Regions from separate parts of the Spirillospora sp. NPDC048911 genome, predicted to be linked through region 1. Evidence: riboswitches for the same ligand, from Rfam matches in the RefSeq annotation. Region 1 holds a riboswitch; the other holds the start of a gene.
What was found. A riboswitch is a leader RNA that binds a small molecule or an ion and turns the genes downstream of it on or off. The one in region 1 is predicted to bind glycine.
Positions count from the first base shown of each region.

Region 2: linked by a shared signal. The riboswitch ahead of gcvT (glycine cleavage system aminomethyltransferase GcvT) and the one ahead of gcvP (aminomethyl-transferring glycine dehydrogenase) in region 1 are both predicted to bind glycine.

Region 1 covers NZ_JBICUD010000004.1:687,342-694,678, reverse strand. The annotation lists gene ACGFNU_RS21890 (flippase-like domain-containing protein) at 1-2,283, opposite strand, end outside; glycine riboswitch at 2,547-2,642, shown strand; glycine riboswitch at 2,643-2,753, shown strand; gene gcvP (aminomethyl-transferring glycine dehydrogenase) at 2,822-5,710, shown strand; gene ACGFNU_RS21880 (tetratricopeptide repeat protein) at 5,816-6,955, shown strand; gene ACGFNU_RS21875 (PPOX class F420-dependent oxidoreductase) at 6,960-7,337, opposite strand, start outside.
Region 2 covers NZ_JBICUD010000007.1:534,600-541,936, forward strand. The annotation lists gene ACGFNU_RS32085 (glutamine synthetase family protein) at 1-1,049, shown strand, start outside; gene ACGFNU_RS32090 (aldehyde dehydrogenase family protein) at 1,085-2,446, shown strand; gene ACGFNU_RS32095 (3-oxoacyl-ACP reductase) at 2,469-3,233, shown strand; glycine riboswitch at 3,303-3,399, shown strand; gene gcvT (glycine cleavage system aminomethyltransferase GcvT) at 3,572-4,654, shown strand; gene gcvH (glycine cleavage system protein GcvH) at 4,692-5,081, shown strand; gene glyA (serine hydroxymethyltransferase) at 5,084-6,343, shown strand; gene ACGFNU_RS32115 (L-serine ammonia-lyase) at 6,402-7,337, shown strand, end outside.

The DNA of each region.
Region 1 (7,337 bases):
GCCGACCGCGTTGGCGGTCAGGAAGACCACGATCACCGTGGTGAGGGGCAGCGTGCCGCCGAACGCGCGGATGGAGCTGTCGAGGCAGACCACGAAGGCGGCGCTCAGCAGGACGATGCCGCCCATGCCGGTGATCATCTTCTTGGGCGACTGGAGCACGTCCACCAGCCGCGGGACGACGCCGGAGAACATGCTCTTCAGCCGGGCCGTCACGAACCGCCGCACCTTGGGGATCGTGAGGGCGATCCCGGCGAGGACGGCGAGCGCCAGCAGGACGATGACGATCATCCGGGACGGCGCCAGGTCCTTGGTGGCGTTCGTCGTGGAGCCGGTGATGAAGCCGAAGAGGATCAGCAGCAGGATGTGCGTGGCCATGCCCATCAGCTGGGAGGCGCCCACGCTGGCCACCGCGGGCCCGGGACGCACCCCCGAGCGCTGGAGATAGCGGGTGTTGAGCGCCACGCCCGCGACGGCGGCGGGCGCCACGAGCTTGACGAACGACGCGGCCAGCTGGACCAGCACCGTGCGCCCGAGCGGGAGCCGCTCGGGCACGAAGCCGATGAGCATCCAGGCGGCCGCCACGTAGGTGACGCCGGCCGCCGCCAGCCCGGCCGCGGCCCACCACCAGTCGGCCTTCGCCAGCAGCTGGTCGAGATCGACGCTGCTGAGCTGGGGGATGATGATGTAGGCCGCGAACGTGAGGGCCACGATGCTGAGGATCGTGCGGGGGCGGAAGCGCTCCAGCCGGATCGGCGGCGCCTCGCCCTCGGGCTTGAGCCGCAGGATCTGCTCGCGGATGCGGGTCAGCAGGTCCTTGTGCTGCCGGAGCGCGGCCCGGGTGGCGCGGGTGAGGGCGACCCGCTGGAGCATCGGCACGACGCCGGCCAGTGTCCCGTCGCCCAGGACGGGCGAGGCCGTCGCGACGGCGCGTTCCGGCCCGACGCGCAGGGCGAGCGTGGTCAGGAGCTGGGCGAGGTCCAGGCGCAGCGCGAGGTCGCCCGCGGCGATCTCGCCGACCCGCAGATGGATCAGCTGGGCCCGGCCGTCGGTGATCAGGATGGCCTCGCCCTCCAGCCGGCGGTGGGCGAGGCGCCCGGCCTGGAGCCGCTGGAACTGGTGCCAGACGTCGGCCAGGAGCTCGTCGGTGATCTCGTCGTCGGCGAGGGTGCCGAGGGTGCGGCCCGAGACGTGCTCGTAGGCGAGCAGCGCGGCCTCGGTGCCCACCTCGGACGTGCCCAGCAGGCGGGGCGTCCGGGCGTTCGCGGCGCCGGCCGCGTACGCCATCAGCGACTCCTGCTCCAGCGACCGGCGCAGCGACCGCAGCGCCCGGCGGGGCGCCGCGGCGCGCAGCCGGGCCAGCCGCCACACCCGGTAGAACAGGCCGGCCGTCTGCTGATCACGGTCGAGGACGGTGACCCGCAGCTGCCAGTCGCCGGGAGGGAGCCGGCGTCCGGGCTCCGGCTCGACCGCCACGTCGTAGGCGCGGGGCTCGTCGGCGGGGGTGGGAACGGCGCGGGCGCGCAACGGCGTGAAGCCGAGTTTGGCCAGGGCGGCCATGACGGTGGTGCCGGGCGGACGCGGGTTGGGGGTGCCGACGGCGTACAGCGTGCCGTGCCCGATGGCCCGGCCGAGGAAGTAGGTGGCCGCCAGCGCGGCGACCGAGGCGTACGAGGCGGTCAGGCCGGTCAGCGCCGCGAGCCCGATCATCGTCCAGGTGGCGGCCTGCCAGCGGGTCCGGCCGGCCATGCCCACCGCCGTGACGAACGCGATGACCGGCGCGATGTCGGTGTGCACGGGCGCGGTCTCGGTGCCGCCCCAGATGAGGGAGTCGAGGACGCCGCCGGGAGCCGCGGGGACCACCCAGTCGTCCAGCACGATGGTGAGCCCGAACGCGATCACGGCGGCCAGCAGGGCGATGGCGACCCGCACCCCGTCCTTGTGGAACAGGCGCTCGATCGAGAACGCCACCGGCACGGCCAGCACGCCGAAGCTGGAGACCAGCGTGGCCATGGTCAGCAGGAACCGCGGGGCGTGCGCGGTGCCCTCGACGATGTCGCTCTGCAGGCCGTGCGTGGTGCCCTTGGCGATCGAGACCAGCAGCAGGATCGCGGCGAGCCCGGCCACCGCGGCGGCGAAGCGCAGGGCGTCGCCCGGGCGGCGGATGCGGTCGGGCCGGGCGGGCTCGTCCACCGGAACGACGGCGGCGCCGGGCCTGCCCTCGGGCGCCTCTCCCGGGGCCTCGGGGGCGCCCTGCCTCGTCCCGTGCGTCACGCCTTGGGTCACGCCGCACCACCGTCCGGAACTCTCACTGTGATCAGCGTCCCAGACACGGCGCCGCCTCGTCGAGCGGGGCATGCGCTCCCGCCCCGCGCGGCCACACAGCGCTCACCTGTTCCTCTCGCCCCCTGGCTCCCGGCCGGTCGATGGCTCCGTGAGCTGTGAATATCGTACTTGTCCCGCCCCGGACGGCCGATCATGGGCCGGGGGAGCGGGCCGCGTCGATCGTTTCGGCCGTCGTTGGATAGAGTTCCCTTTGGACATGCCGTCGACCCTGTGCGGGAGAGACTCCACGCCGCCAGCGCGGAGCGCCGAAGGGGCAACCCTCCCCGGAACCTCTCAGGCAAAAGGACCGCTGGGCGAGGCACCTCTGGAAAGCAGGCGTCCTTCTCCTCGGCAGAGGGGGCGGGGTCTCACCGAAGGGGAAACCCCGTTCCGCGGGTGAAGCTCTCAGGTGCCCATGACAGAGGGGGAGACCGGCCATCGGCCCAGCGCGGGCCGATGGTGGCCCTGAGCGACCGCAGCAGCCCAGGAGGCTTCCCCTATGACCGCCCAGTACTTCGCCCCGGTGGCGTCGCCGCAGCACCCACGGTCCACGTTCGCCGACCGGCACATCGGGCCGTCTCCCGACGAGCAGTCCCGGATGCTGGCGGCCATCGGCTATTCGAGCGCCGAGGCGCTGATGGACGACGCGGTGCCCGGCGCCATCAGGACCGGCCGGCCGCTGGACCTGCCGGCGGCGCTGAGCGAGCCGCGGGCCCTCGCGCGGCTGCGCGAGCTCGCCGCGAGGAACACCGTCGTCCGGTCCATGATCGGCCTCGGCTACCACGGCACGCACACGCCCGGCGTCATCCTGCGCAACGTCCTGGAGAACCCCGGCTGGTACACCGCCTACACGCCGTACCAGCCGGAGATCTCGCAGGGCCGCCTGGAGGCGCTGCTCAACTTCCAGACCGTGGTGAGCGACCTGACGGGGCTGCCGGTCGCCAACGCCTCGCTGCTGGACGAGGGGACCGCCGCGGCCGAGGCGATGGCGCTGGCCCACCGGGTGTCCAAGCGCAAGGAGCCGGGCGCCTTCCTCGTCGACGCCGACGCGCTGCCGCAGACGAAAGAGGTCATCCGCACCCGCGCCGTCCCGCTCGGCATCGAGGTGGTCGTCGCCGACGTGGCCGGCGGGCTGCCCGAGGGCGACTTCTTCGGCGTGCTCCTGCAGTACCCCGGCGCCTCCGGCGCGGTCCGCGACCTGGAGCCCGTCACCGCCGCCGCGCACGAGCGCGGCGCCCAGGTGGTCGTCGCGGCCGACCTGCTCGCGCTGACCCTGCTGCGGCCGCCGGGCGAGTCCGGCGCCGACATCGTCGTCGGCTCGTCGCAGCGGTTCGGCGTGCCGTACGGCTTCGGCGGCCCGCACGCCGGATACATGGCCGTCGGCGAGGGCATCCAGCGGCAGCTGCCGGGCCGCCTGGTCGGCGTCTCGGTCGACGCCGACGGCACCCCCGCGTACCGGCTGGCGCTGCAGACCCGCGAGCAGCACATCCGGCGCGAGAAGGCCACCAGCAACATCTGCACCGCGCAGGTGCTGCTCGCCGTCATGGCGAGCATGTACGCGGTCTACCACGGGCCGGAGGGCCTCGCGGCGATCGCCGGGCGGACGCACGGGCACGCCGCCGAGATCGCCGAGGGGCTCCGCGGGGCGGGCGTCGAGGTCGTCCACGGTTCCTTCTTCGACACGGTGCTCGCGCGGGTGCCGGGGCGCGCCCGGGAGATCCTCGCCAAGGCGCTGGAGAACGGCCGCAACCTGCGCCTGGTCGACGACGACCACCTCGCGATCGCGTGCGACGAGACCACCGACGCCTCCGACGTGGCCGCGGTGCTCGCCGCGTTCGGGGTGGAGCGGGCGCCCGAGCCGGGCACGGAATCGATCCCCGAGGCGATCCCCGAGGCGCTGCGGCGGGAGAGCCCCTACCTGACCCACCCCGTGTTCCACGCGCACCGCTCCGAGACCGCGATGCTGCGCTACCTGCGCAGGCTGCAGGACCGCGACATCGCGCTGGACCGGTCGATGATCCCGCTCGGCTCCTGCACGATGAAGCTGAACGCCACCACCGAGATGGAGCCGATCACCTGGCCCGAGTTCGCGGACATCCACCCGTTCGCGCCCGGCGAGCAGGTCCAGGGCTATCTGGAGCTGATCGGCGAGCTGGAGTCCTGGCTCGCCGAGATCACCGGGTACGCCAAGGTGTCGGTCCAGCCGAACGCCGGTTCCCAGGGCGAGCTCGCCGGGCTGCTGGCCATCCGCGGCTACCACGCCTCCCGCGGCGACCATGGCCGCACCATCTGCCTGATCCCGTCCTCGGCGCACGGCACCAACGCCGCCAGCGCCGTCATGGCCGGCATGAAGGTCGTCGTGGTCAAGTGCGACGACCGGGGCAACATCGACCTCGACGACCTGCACGCCAAGATCGACAAGTACCGTGACCAGCTCGCCGCGATCATGGTGACCTACCCGTCCACGCACGGCGTGTTCGAGGAGACCATCGCCGACACCTGCAAGACCGTGCACGACGCGGGCGGCCAGGTCTACGTCGACGGCGCCAACCTCAACGCGCTGGTGGGCCTGGCCCGGCCGGGCGAGTTCGGCTCGGACGTCTCCCACCTCAACCTGCACAAGACGTTCTGCATCCCGCACGGCGGCGGCGGCCCCGGCGTCGGCCCGGTCGGCGTGCGCGAGCACCTCGTGCCGTTCCTGCCCAACCACCCGCTGCGCGCGGAGGCCGGTCCGCAGGAGACCGGCGTCGGGCCGATCTCGGCCGCGCCATGGGGATCGGCCGGCATCCTGCCGATCTCCTGGGCGTACATCGCGATGATGGGCCCGGACGGCCTGCGCGAGGCCACCGAGAACGCCATCATCGGCGCCAACTACCTGGCCGCGCGACTCGCCCCGCACTACCCGGTGCTCTACACCGGGCGCAACGGGCTGGTCGCGCACGAGTGCATCGCCGACCTCCGCAAGATCACCAAGGAGACCGGCGTCACCGCCGAGGACGTCGCCAAGCGGCTGATCGACTACGGCTTCCACGCGCCGACCCTGTCGTTCCCGGTGGCGGGCACGCTGATGATCGAGCCGACCGAGAGCGAGGACCTCGCCGAGCTCGACCGGTTCGTCGACGCCATGATCGAGATCCGCCGGGAGATCGAGCGGGTCGCGGACGGCACCTACGACCGCGACGACAACCCGCTGAAGAACGCCCCGCACACCGCGGCGAGCCTCGTCACCGAGGACTGGAAGCACTCCTACACCCGCGAGGAGGCGGCCTACCCCGTCCCGGCGCTGCGCGAGGACAAGTACTGGTCGCCGGTGCGCCGCGTCGACCAGGCGTACGGCGACCGCAACCTCGTGTGCTCGTGCCCGCCGCCGGAGGCGTTCGAGGACTGATCGCGGAATCGGTGATCTTCTTGGCCGGATCCGGGTGTCGTCCCGGGCCGGAGGCGCCCGTCTCGGTAGGCTCGGGGGACCATTCGATCCCCAGAAGGCTGCCGCATGAGCAAGACGCCTGACGATCCGGCTCGGCTGTGCGAGGAGGCCCGGCGGCTCGCCGAGAACGGCGAGGCCGGCCGGGCCGCCCGGCTGTACGAAGAGGTGCTCGCGCTGGGCGACACGCCGGAGCGGGCGCAGGCCGCGCTCGGGCTGGCGGTCGTCCTCGACGACTCCGGGGACGTGGCCGGGGCCCGGGCGGCCGACCGGGCCGCCATCTCGACGGGCGACCCCGAGTACGGGGCGCGGGCCGCCTACCACCTGGCGCTCACCCACGAACGGGCCGGCGAGCACCAGGAGGCCGGCCCCGCGTGGCAGGCCGTGGTCGACTTCGGCACCCGCGCCTACCTGCCGCCGGCCTTCCTGGCGCTCGGACGGCTGGCCGACGACGCCGGTGACTTCGAGGCCGCGCGCGGTCACTGGGAGGCCGCGATCGGCACCGGCGACCCCGAGTACGGCCCGGTGGCCGCCCACGACCTCGCCCAGCGGCTGCTCGAACGCGGCGAGCCGGCGCGGGCCCAGCGCGTGCTGACCGCGGGCCTGAAACTCATCGACCGCGAGTCCGCCCCGTACGCCTACGCGCGGCTGGCGGTGGCCCTCGGCATCTCCTACCTCGACCAGGCCATCGGCGCGTTCGGCGCGGCGCTCGGCGACGACGGCACCGCCGCCGACGCCGAGGTCGGGCCGCTGGCCACCGAACTGCTCGCGCGCACGCTGCCGCTGCGCGGCCGCGGCGACGAGGCCCGCGAGGTCTGGCGCCGCGGCCTGTCCGACCCCGGCGTGTCCGGCCAGGTGCGGGCCCGGCTCCGCCGCGACTTCGGCGGCGACGACGAGGACGCGAACCCGGCCGACCTGTGGTGGGAGCCGGTGGTCGAGGCGGCGGTCTCGGACGGCTCGCTCCCCGCGGTTGCGGGCGAGGCCTTCGGGGCCCTCGACCACATGTACGCGCTGCTGGCCGTCCGCTACGCCGACGGCCCCGCCGCCGAACCCGGGCCCGCGCAGACCCACGACCTGCTGGGCCAGGCGGTCAGGGTGCCGAGCGACTACCTCTGGGGCCCGCTGCTGCACGAGAGCTTCGCCGAGCGCCTGCGCCTGGCGACCGGCACCCCCGCCCAGCAGTTGCCCCCCGGCTGGCCCGACGCCTGACCGCTCAGCCTGCGACGTTTCGTTCGGCGACGACCTTGCCGATTCGCACCCGTACGAGGTATTCGCCCGGCACGGCGTTGCGCTCGCCGAACTCCTTGCCCCGCGCCTCGCCCATGTAGCGGCTGCCGATGGCCGTCGCCCACTCGCGCATCTCGTCCAGGTCCTCCGACAGCGTCGCCTCGCCCTTGATGACCACGAACGAGAACGGCGGCTCCTGGTCGTCCACGCAGATCGCCACCCGGGGCTCGCGCCGCAGGATGCGCCCCTTGAGGCTGTCGACGCCGGTGTTGAACACCAGGTCCGGGCCGTCCAGCACGAACCAGATGGGCGTCACGTGCGGGGCGCCGTCCTTGCGGGTCAGCGCGATCTTCCCGGTCCGGGT
Region 2 (7,337 bases), on a different contig from region 1:
TGGTCTTCGCCGACCTCGTGTGGGAGGACGGCGCCCCGGTGCTCGCCTCGCCCCGGCAGATCCTGCGGCGCCAGCTCGACCGCCTGGCCGAACGGGGATGGGGCGCGTACGTGGGCACCGAGCTGGAGTTCATCGTCTACCAGGACACCTACGAGCAGGCCTGGAACAAGTCGTACAAGGACCTCACCCCGGCCAACCAGTACAACGTCGACTACTCCCTCCTCGGCGGAGCGCGGGTCGAGCCGCTGCTGCGCCGGATCCGCAACGGCATGGCGGGCGCCGGAATGTACGTGGAGTCGGCCAAGGGCGAGTGCAACCTCGGGCAGCACGAGATCGCGTTCCGCTACACCGACGCCCTGGCGACGTGCGACAACCACGTGCTCTACAAGACCGGCGCCAAGGAGATCGCCGCCCAGGAGGGCATGTCGATCACGTTCATGGCCAAGCCGAACGAGCGTGAGGGCAACTCCTGCCACATCCACATCTCGATCAGGGGGACGGACGGGGCGCTGGTGATGGCGGGCGACGGGCCGTTCGGGCTGTCCAAGATCGGCGAGCACTTCATCGCCGGCCAGCAGGCGGCCCTGCGCGACTTCACCCTGCTGTACGCGCCCAACATCAACTCCTACAAGCGGTACCAGCCGGGCTCGTTCGCGCCGACGGCGATCAAGTGGGGGGTCGACAACCGCACCTGCGCGCTGCGGCTCGTCGGCCACGGCCCGTCCCTCCGCATCGAGAACCGCGTCCCCGGCGGCGACGTCAACCCCTACCTCGCGGTCGCGGGACTGATCGCCGCCGGGCTGCACGGCATCGAGAACGAGCTGCCGCTGGAAGAGGCGTACACCGGCAACGCCTACTCCAGCGAGGCCGAGACCGTCGTCGGGACGCTGCGCCACGCGGCCGAGGACTGGAACCGCAGCGCCCTGGCCCAGGAGGCGTTCGGCAAGGAGGTCGTCGACCACTACGCCAACTACGCCCTGGTCGAGCTGGACGCCTACGACCGGGCGATCACCGACTGGGAGCTGCGCCGCGGCTTCGAGCGCCTGTGACAGCGCCCGTGCCCCAAGGACATGACCGAGGAACCATGACCGACTTCGATGTGATCAACCCGGCGACCGGGAAGGTGGTCGAGACCGTCCGGCTGGCCTCCGCCGAGGAGACCGACGCGGCCGTGGAACGCGCCAAACGGGCCTTCGAGGTGTGGCGGTCCGTGGCTCCGGGCGACCGGGCCCGGCTCCTGCGCGCGTTCGCCGCCACCGTGGACGCGCATGTCGAGGAGCTCGCCGCGCTGGAGGTCGCCAACGCGGGCCACCCGATCGGCCAGGCCCGCTGGGAGGCCGGGAACGTCCGCGACGTCCTCACGTACTACGCGGCGGCGCCGGAACGGCAGTTCGGACGCCAGATCCCCGTGGCGGGCGGCCTGGACGTGACGTTCGCCGAGCCGCTCGGCGTCGTCGGCGTCATCGTGCCGTGGAACTTCCCGATGCCGATCCTCGCCTGGGGCATGGCCCCCGCCCTCGCGGCGGGCAACTCCGTGATCGTCAAGCCCGCCGAGCTGACCCCGCTGACCGCCCGGCGGATCGGCGAGCTGGCCCTGGCGGCGGGCCTGCCCGAGGGCGTCCTGCAGATCCTGCCCGGCGCCGGGCCGGTCGCCGGGGCCCGGCTGGTCGAGCACCCGGACGTCCGGAAGATCGTCTTCACCGGCTCCACGCGCGTCGGCAAGCAGATCATGGCGGCGGCCGGTCCGCAGGTGAAGCGGGTGACGCTGGAGCTGGGCGGCAAGAACGCCAACATCGTCTTCGCCGACGCCGACCTGGAGAAGGCCGCGGCCACCGCGCCGTACGCCGTCTTCGACAACGCGGGCCAGGACTGCTGCGCGCGGTCCCGGATCCTGGTCGAACGATCCGCTTACGACCATTTCATGGAGCTTCTCGAACCCGCTGTCCAGAACGTCGTCGTCGGCGATCCGGGCGCCCCGGAGACCGAGGTCGGCCCGCTCATCAGCGCCGCCCACCGCGCCAAGGTCGCCTCGTACGTCCCCGAGGACGCCGTGGCCTTCCGGGGTTCCGCGCCGGACGGCCCCGGCTTCTGGTTCCCGCCGACCGTCCTCGCCACCCCGTCCTACGACACCCTGCCCGCCTGGCGCGAGGAGGTCTTCGGCCCTGTCGTGACCGTCGTCCCGTTCGACGACGAGGACGACGCCGTCCGGATCGCCAACGACACCCCGTACGGCCTCGCGGGCTCGATCTGGACCCGCGATCTCGGCCGCGGCATCCGCATGGCCCGCGGTGTCGAGGCCGGGAACCTCTCGGTCAACTCCCACTCGTCCGTCCGCTACTGGACCCCGTTCGGCGGGTTCAAGCAGTCCGGCCTCGGCCGCGAGCTGGGCCCGGACGCCCTGGACGCCTTCACCGAGACGAAGAACGTCTTCATCGCCACCGAGTAGACACCACCGGCTGAGGAGAGAGATGCAGCGCTTGCAGGACCGGGTCGCCGTCGTGACCGGCGGGGCCAGCGGGATCGGCTTGGCGACCGCCCGGCGCTTCGCCGCGGAGGGCGCCCGGGTGGTCGTCGCCGACCTCGACGAGGCCGCGGGCAAGGCCGCCGCGACCGAGATCGACGGCCTGTTCGTCAAGGTGGACGTCACCTCCGAGCCGGAGGTCGAGGCCCTCTACCGGGCGGCCCACGACGCCTACGGGCGCATCGACGTCGCGTTCAACAACGCCGGCATCTCGCCGCCCGACGACGACTCGATCCTGGCGACCGGCCTGGACGCCTGGAAGCGCGTCCAGGACGTCAACCTCACGAGCGTCTACCTGTGCTGCAAGCACGTGATCCCCTACATGCGCGAGCAGGGCAAGGGCTCGATCATCAACACCGCCTCGTTCGTGGCGGTCATGGGCGCGGCCACCTCGCAGATCTCCTACACCGCCTCCAAGGGCGGCGTGCTGGCCATGTCGCGCGAGCTGGGCGTCCAGTTCGCCCGCGAGGGCATCCGAGTGAACGCCCTCTGCCCGGGCCCGGTCAACACCCCGCTCCTCCAGGAGCTCTTCGCCAAGGACCCCGAACGCGCCGCGCGCCGCCTGGTCCACATCCCCGCCGGCCGCTTCGCCGAGGCCACCGAGATCGCCGCCGCCGTGGCGTTCCTGGCGTCCGACGACGCCTCGTTCGTCACCGCCGCCGAGTTCCTGGTGGACGGCGGCATCTCCGGCGCGTACGTGACCCCCGTATGACCCTCGCCTGACCACCCTCTGACAGGTGGTCCAGGGGGCGAGAGCGCTGCTAGCCTGGGGCGCAGCCGATGATCCCGTGCGGGAGAGTGCCCTGGCAGCCGGCCAGGGACGCCGAAGGAGCAAATCCTCCCCGGAACCTCTCAGGCCCACGGACCGCGCGGACGAGGCGACCTCTGGAAAGCGGGGACCACGCGTCCCCCGCCGAAGGTGCAAGCCCCGCCGCGTCTCCCGCGGGGTGAAGCTCTCAGGCTCCGATGACAGAGGGGGAGGCACCGACGAGCCCGGTGCGCGGGTGAAACGATGGGAATCACGCGCGCCCGCGAACAAGGAGCCGACCCATGTCACCCAAGAAGACGCCGCTCTACGACGTCCACGCGGACCTCGGAGCGAATCTCGTCGACTTCGCCGGTTACCTGATGCCGCTGCGGTACGCGAGCGAGACGGCCGAGCACGCCGCGGTGCGCACCGGCGCCGGGCTCTTCGACCTCTCCCACATGGGCGAGATCTTCCTCAGCGGGCCCCAGGCCGGCGTCGCCCTCGACCACGCGCTCGTCGGCAACCTGTCGCCGATGGCGGTGGGCAAGGCCCGCTACACCATGATCTGCGCGCATGACGGCGGCGTGCTCGACGACCTGATCGTCTACCGGCTGGCCGACGAGACGTGGATGGTCGTGGCCAACGCCGCCAACGTCGCGGTGGTCCGGAACGCCCTGGTCGAGCGGGCGCAGGGCTTCGAGGCGCGGGTGGACGACCGTTCCGACGCCTACGCCCTGATCGCCTTGCAGGGGCCCCGGGCGCAGGAGATCCTCGCCGCGTTCACCGACGCGCCGCTGCCCGAGCTGAAGTACTACGCGATCTTCGCGGCCAAGGTGGCGGGGGCCGACGCGCTGCTCGCCCGGACGGGCTACACCGGCGAGGACGGCTTCGAGCTGTTCGTCGACTCCGGCGACGCCGTGGCGCTCTGGCGGGCGCTGGCCGAGGTCGAGGGGGTCGTCCCCTGCGGGCTCTCGTCCCGTGACACGCTTCGTCTCGAAGCCGGCATGCCGCTGTACGGCAACGAGCTGACCGCCGAGACCTCCCCGTACGAGGCGGGCCTCGACCGCGTCGTGAAGCTGGACAAGCCGGGCGACTTCGTCGGCAAGGCGGCCCTGGCGGCGCAGGCCCAGACCCCTCCGGGCCGCAGGCTCGTAGGCTTGGTCGCGCGCGGCCGGCGCGCCCCCAGGAAGGGCTACGAGGTCGTCGCGTCGGACGGCACGCCGTGCGGAATCGTGACGAGCGGCGCTCCGTCGCCCACACTGGGCAAGCCGATCGCCATGGCGTACGTCGACAGCGGCGTCACGGAGACCGAGCTCGCGGTGGACGTCCGCGGGCGGCGGGAGCCCGTCGACGTGGTGGCCCTGCCGTTCTACAAGCGTTCCTGACACCGGTAAAAACCTGAACCTGGGAGAGAGAACTATCGTGAGCGTTCCGGAGCAGCTCCGTTACAGCGAAGAGCACGAGTGGGTGTCCGGCCTTGAGAGCGAGGACGGCATCGTCACGGTCGGCATCACCCAGCACGCCGCCGACGCCCTCGGCGAGATCGTCTACCTGGAGCTGAGCTCCGGCGAGGGCGACACCGTCGAGGCGGGCGAGACCTGCGGCGAGGTCGAGTCGACCAAGTCGGTCAGCGACCTGTACTCCCCCGTCAACGGCGAGATCACGGCGATCAACGCCGCCGTGATCGAGGAGCCCAAGGTCATCAACGATGACCCGTACGGCGAGGGCTGGATCTTCAAGGTCCGGGTCAGCGACGAGCCGGGCGACCTCCTCGACGCCGAGGCGTACGCCAAGCTGATCGAGGAGAGCTGAGCATGACGACCCTGAACGACTCGCTCGCGGCGGTCGACCCCGAGGTCGCCGAGGCGGTCGCCCAGGAGCTCCACCGGCAGCAGTCGACCCTCGAGATGATCGCCTCGGAGAACTTCGCGCCGGTCTCGGTCCTGGAGGCCCAGGGGTCGGTCCTCACCAACAAGTACGCCGAGGGCTACCCGGGCAGGCGCTACTACGGCGGCTGCGAGTACGTCGACGTCACCGAGCAGCTGGCCATCGACCGGGCCAAGGAGCTGTTCGGCGCCGAGCACGCCAACGTCCAGCCGCACAGCGGGGCGCAGGCCAACACCGCGGTCTACTTCGCGCTGCTCCAGCACGGCGACACGATCCTCGGCCTCGACCTGGCGCACGGCGGGCACCTGACCCACGGCATGAGGCTCAACTACTCGGGCAAGACCCTGAACGTGGTGCCCTACCACGTGCGCGCCGAGGACGGCCTGGTCGACATGGACGAGGTCGCGTCCCTGGCCGCCGAGCACCGACCCAAGATGATCGTCGCGGGCTGGTCGGCCTACCCCCGTCAGTTGGACTTCGCCGCCTTCCGCGAGATCGCCGACTCCGTCGGCGCCCTGCTGATGGTCGACATGGCGCACTTCGCGGGCCTGGTGGCCGCGGGCCTGCACCCGTCGCCCGTCCCGCACGCCGACGTCGTCACGACCACCACGCACAAGACCCTCGGCGGTCCGCGCGGCGGCCTGATCCTCGCCCGCGAGGAGTACGGCAAGAAGATCAACTCCGCGGTCTTCCCGGGCATGCAGGGCGGCCCGCTGGAGCACGTGATCGCCGCCAAGGCCGTGGCCCTCAAGGTCGCCGCCTCGGCGGAGTTCAAGGCCCGCCAGCAGCGCACCGTCGACGGCGCGCGCGTGCTGGCCGAACGCCTGCTCGCCGACGACTCGGCCAAGGCGGGCGTGCAGGTCCTCACCGGCGGCACCGACGTCCACCTCGTCCTCGTCGATCTGGTCGACTCCGAGCTGACCGGCCGCGACGCCGAGGATCGGCTGCACTCGATCGGCATCACCGTCAACCGCAACGCGGTGCCGAACGACCCGCGCCCGCCGATGGTGACGTCCGGCCTGCGGATCGGCACCCCGGCCCTGGCGACCCGGGGCTTCCAGGACGAGGACTTCCGCGAGGTGGCGGACGTCATCGCCCTGGCACTCCAGCCGTCCTTCGACTCCGAGGCGCTGTCGGCCCGCGTGAAGACGCTGGCCGACAAGCACCCCCTCTATCCCAACCTGTAATGCGCGCACTCCCCGCCGGGGCGACCCGGCGGGGAGCGGCTACAACGAGGTAGCAGCCATGGCCATCAGCGTTTTCGATCTCTTCAAAGTCGGGATCGGTCCCTCCTCCTCCCATACCGGCGGGCCGATGGCCGCCGCCCACCGCTTCGCGCGCGGCCTCGACCGCGACGGCGTCCTGGAGAAGACGGCGACCGTCCACGTCACCCTCTACGGCTCGCTGGGCCTCACCGGCAAGGGCCACGGCAGCGACAAGGCCGTCATCCTCGGCCTGGAGGGCGACAAGCCCGATCTGGTCGACGTCGACTCGGTGGACGACCGCCTCGCGACCATCCGCGAGACCAAGAAGCTCACGCTCTTCGGCCACCACGAGATCCCCTTCGCGGTCAACGAGCATCTGATCTTCGAGCGCAAGGAGTCGCTCCCCGGCCACCCCAACGGCATGCGCTTCACCGCGTACTCCGACGACGGCCACGAGCTCCGCAGCAAGGTCTTCTACTCGGTCGGCGGCGGTTTCATCGTGGACGAGAACGCCACCGGCGCCGACCGCATCAAGCCCGACGACACGGTGCTCCCCCACCCGTTCGACACCGCAGCCGAGCTCCTCGACCGCTGCAACGAGACGGGCCTGTCGATCTCCGCCCTCATGATGGAGAACGAGAAGGCCTTCGGCCGCACCGAGCCAGAGATCAAGCAGAAGCTCATCGACCTCTGGCACGTGATGCGGCAGTGCGTGACGCGAGGCTGCACCCGCGAGGGTCTCCTGCCCGGCGGCCTCAAGGTCCGCCGCCGCGCGCCCCAGCTGCACCGCCAGCTCTCCTGCGAAGAGCCCACAGACCCCCTGCACGCCATGGACTGGGTGACCCTCTTCGCCCTGGCAGTGAACGAGGAGAACGCCGCCGGAGGCCGCATCGTCACGGCCCCCACCAACGGCGCCGCCGGAATCATCCCGGCCGTCCTGCACTACTACGCCAAGTTCGTCCCCGGCGCGTCCGAC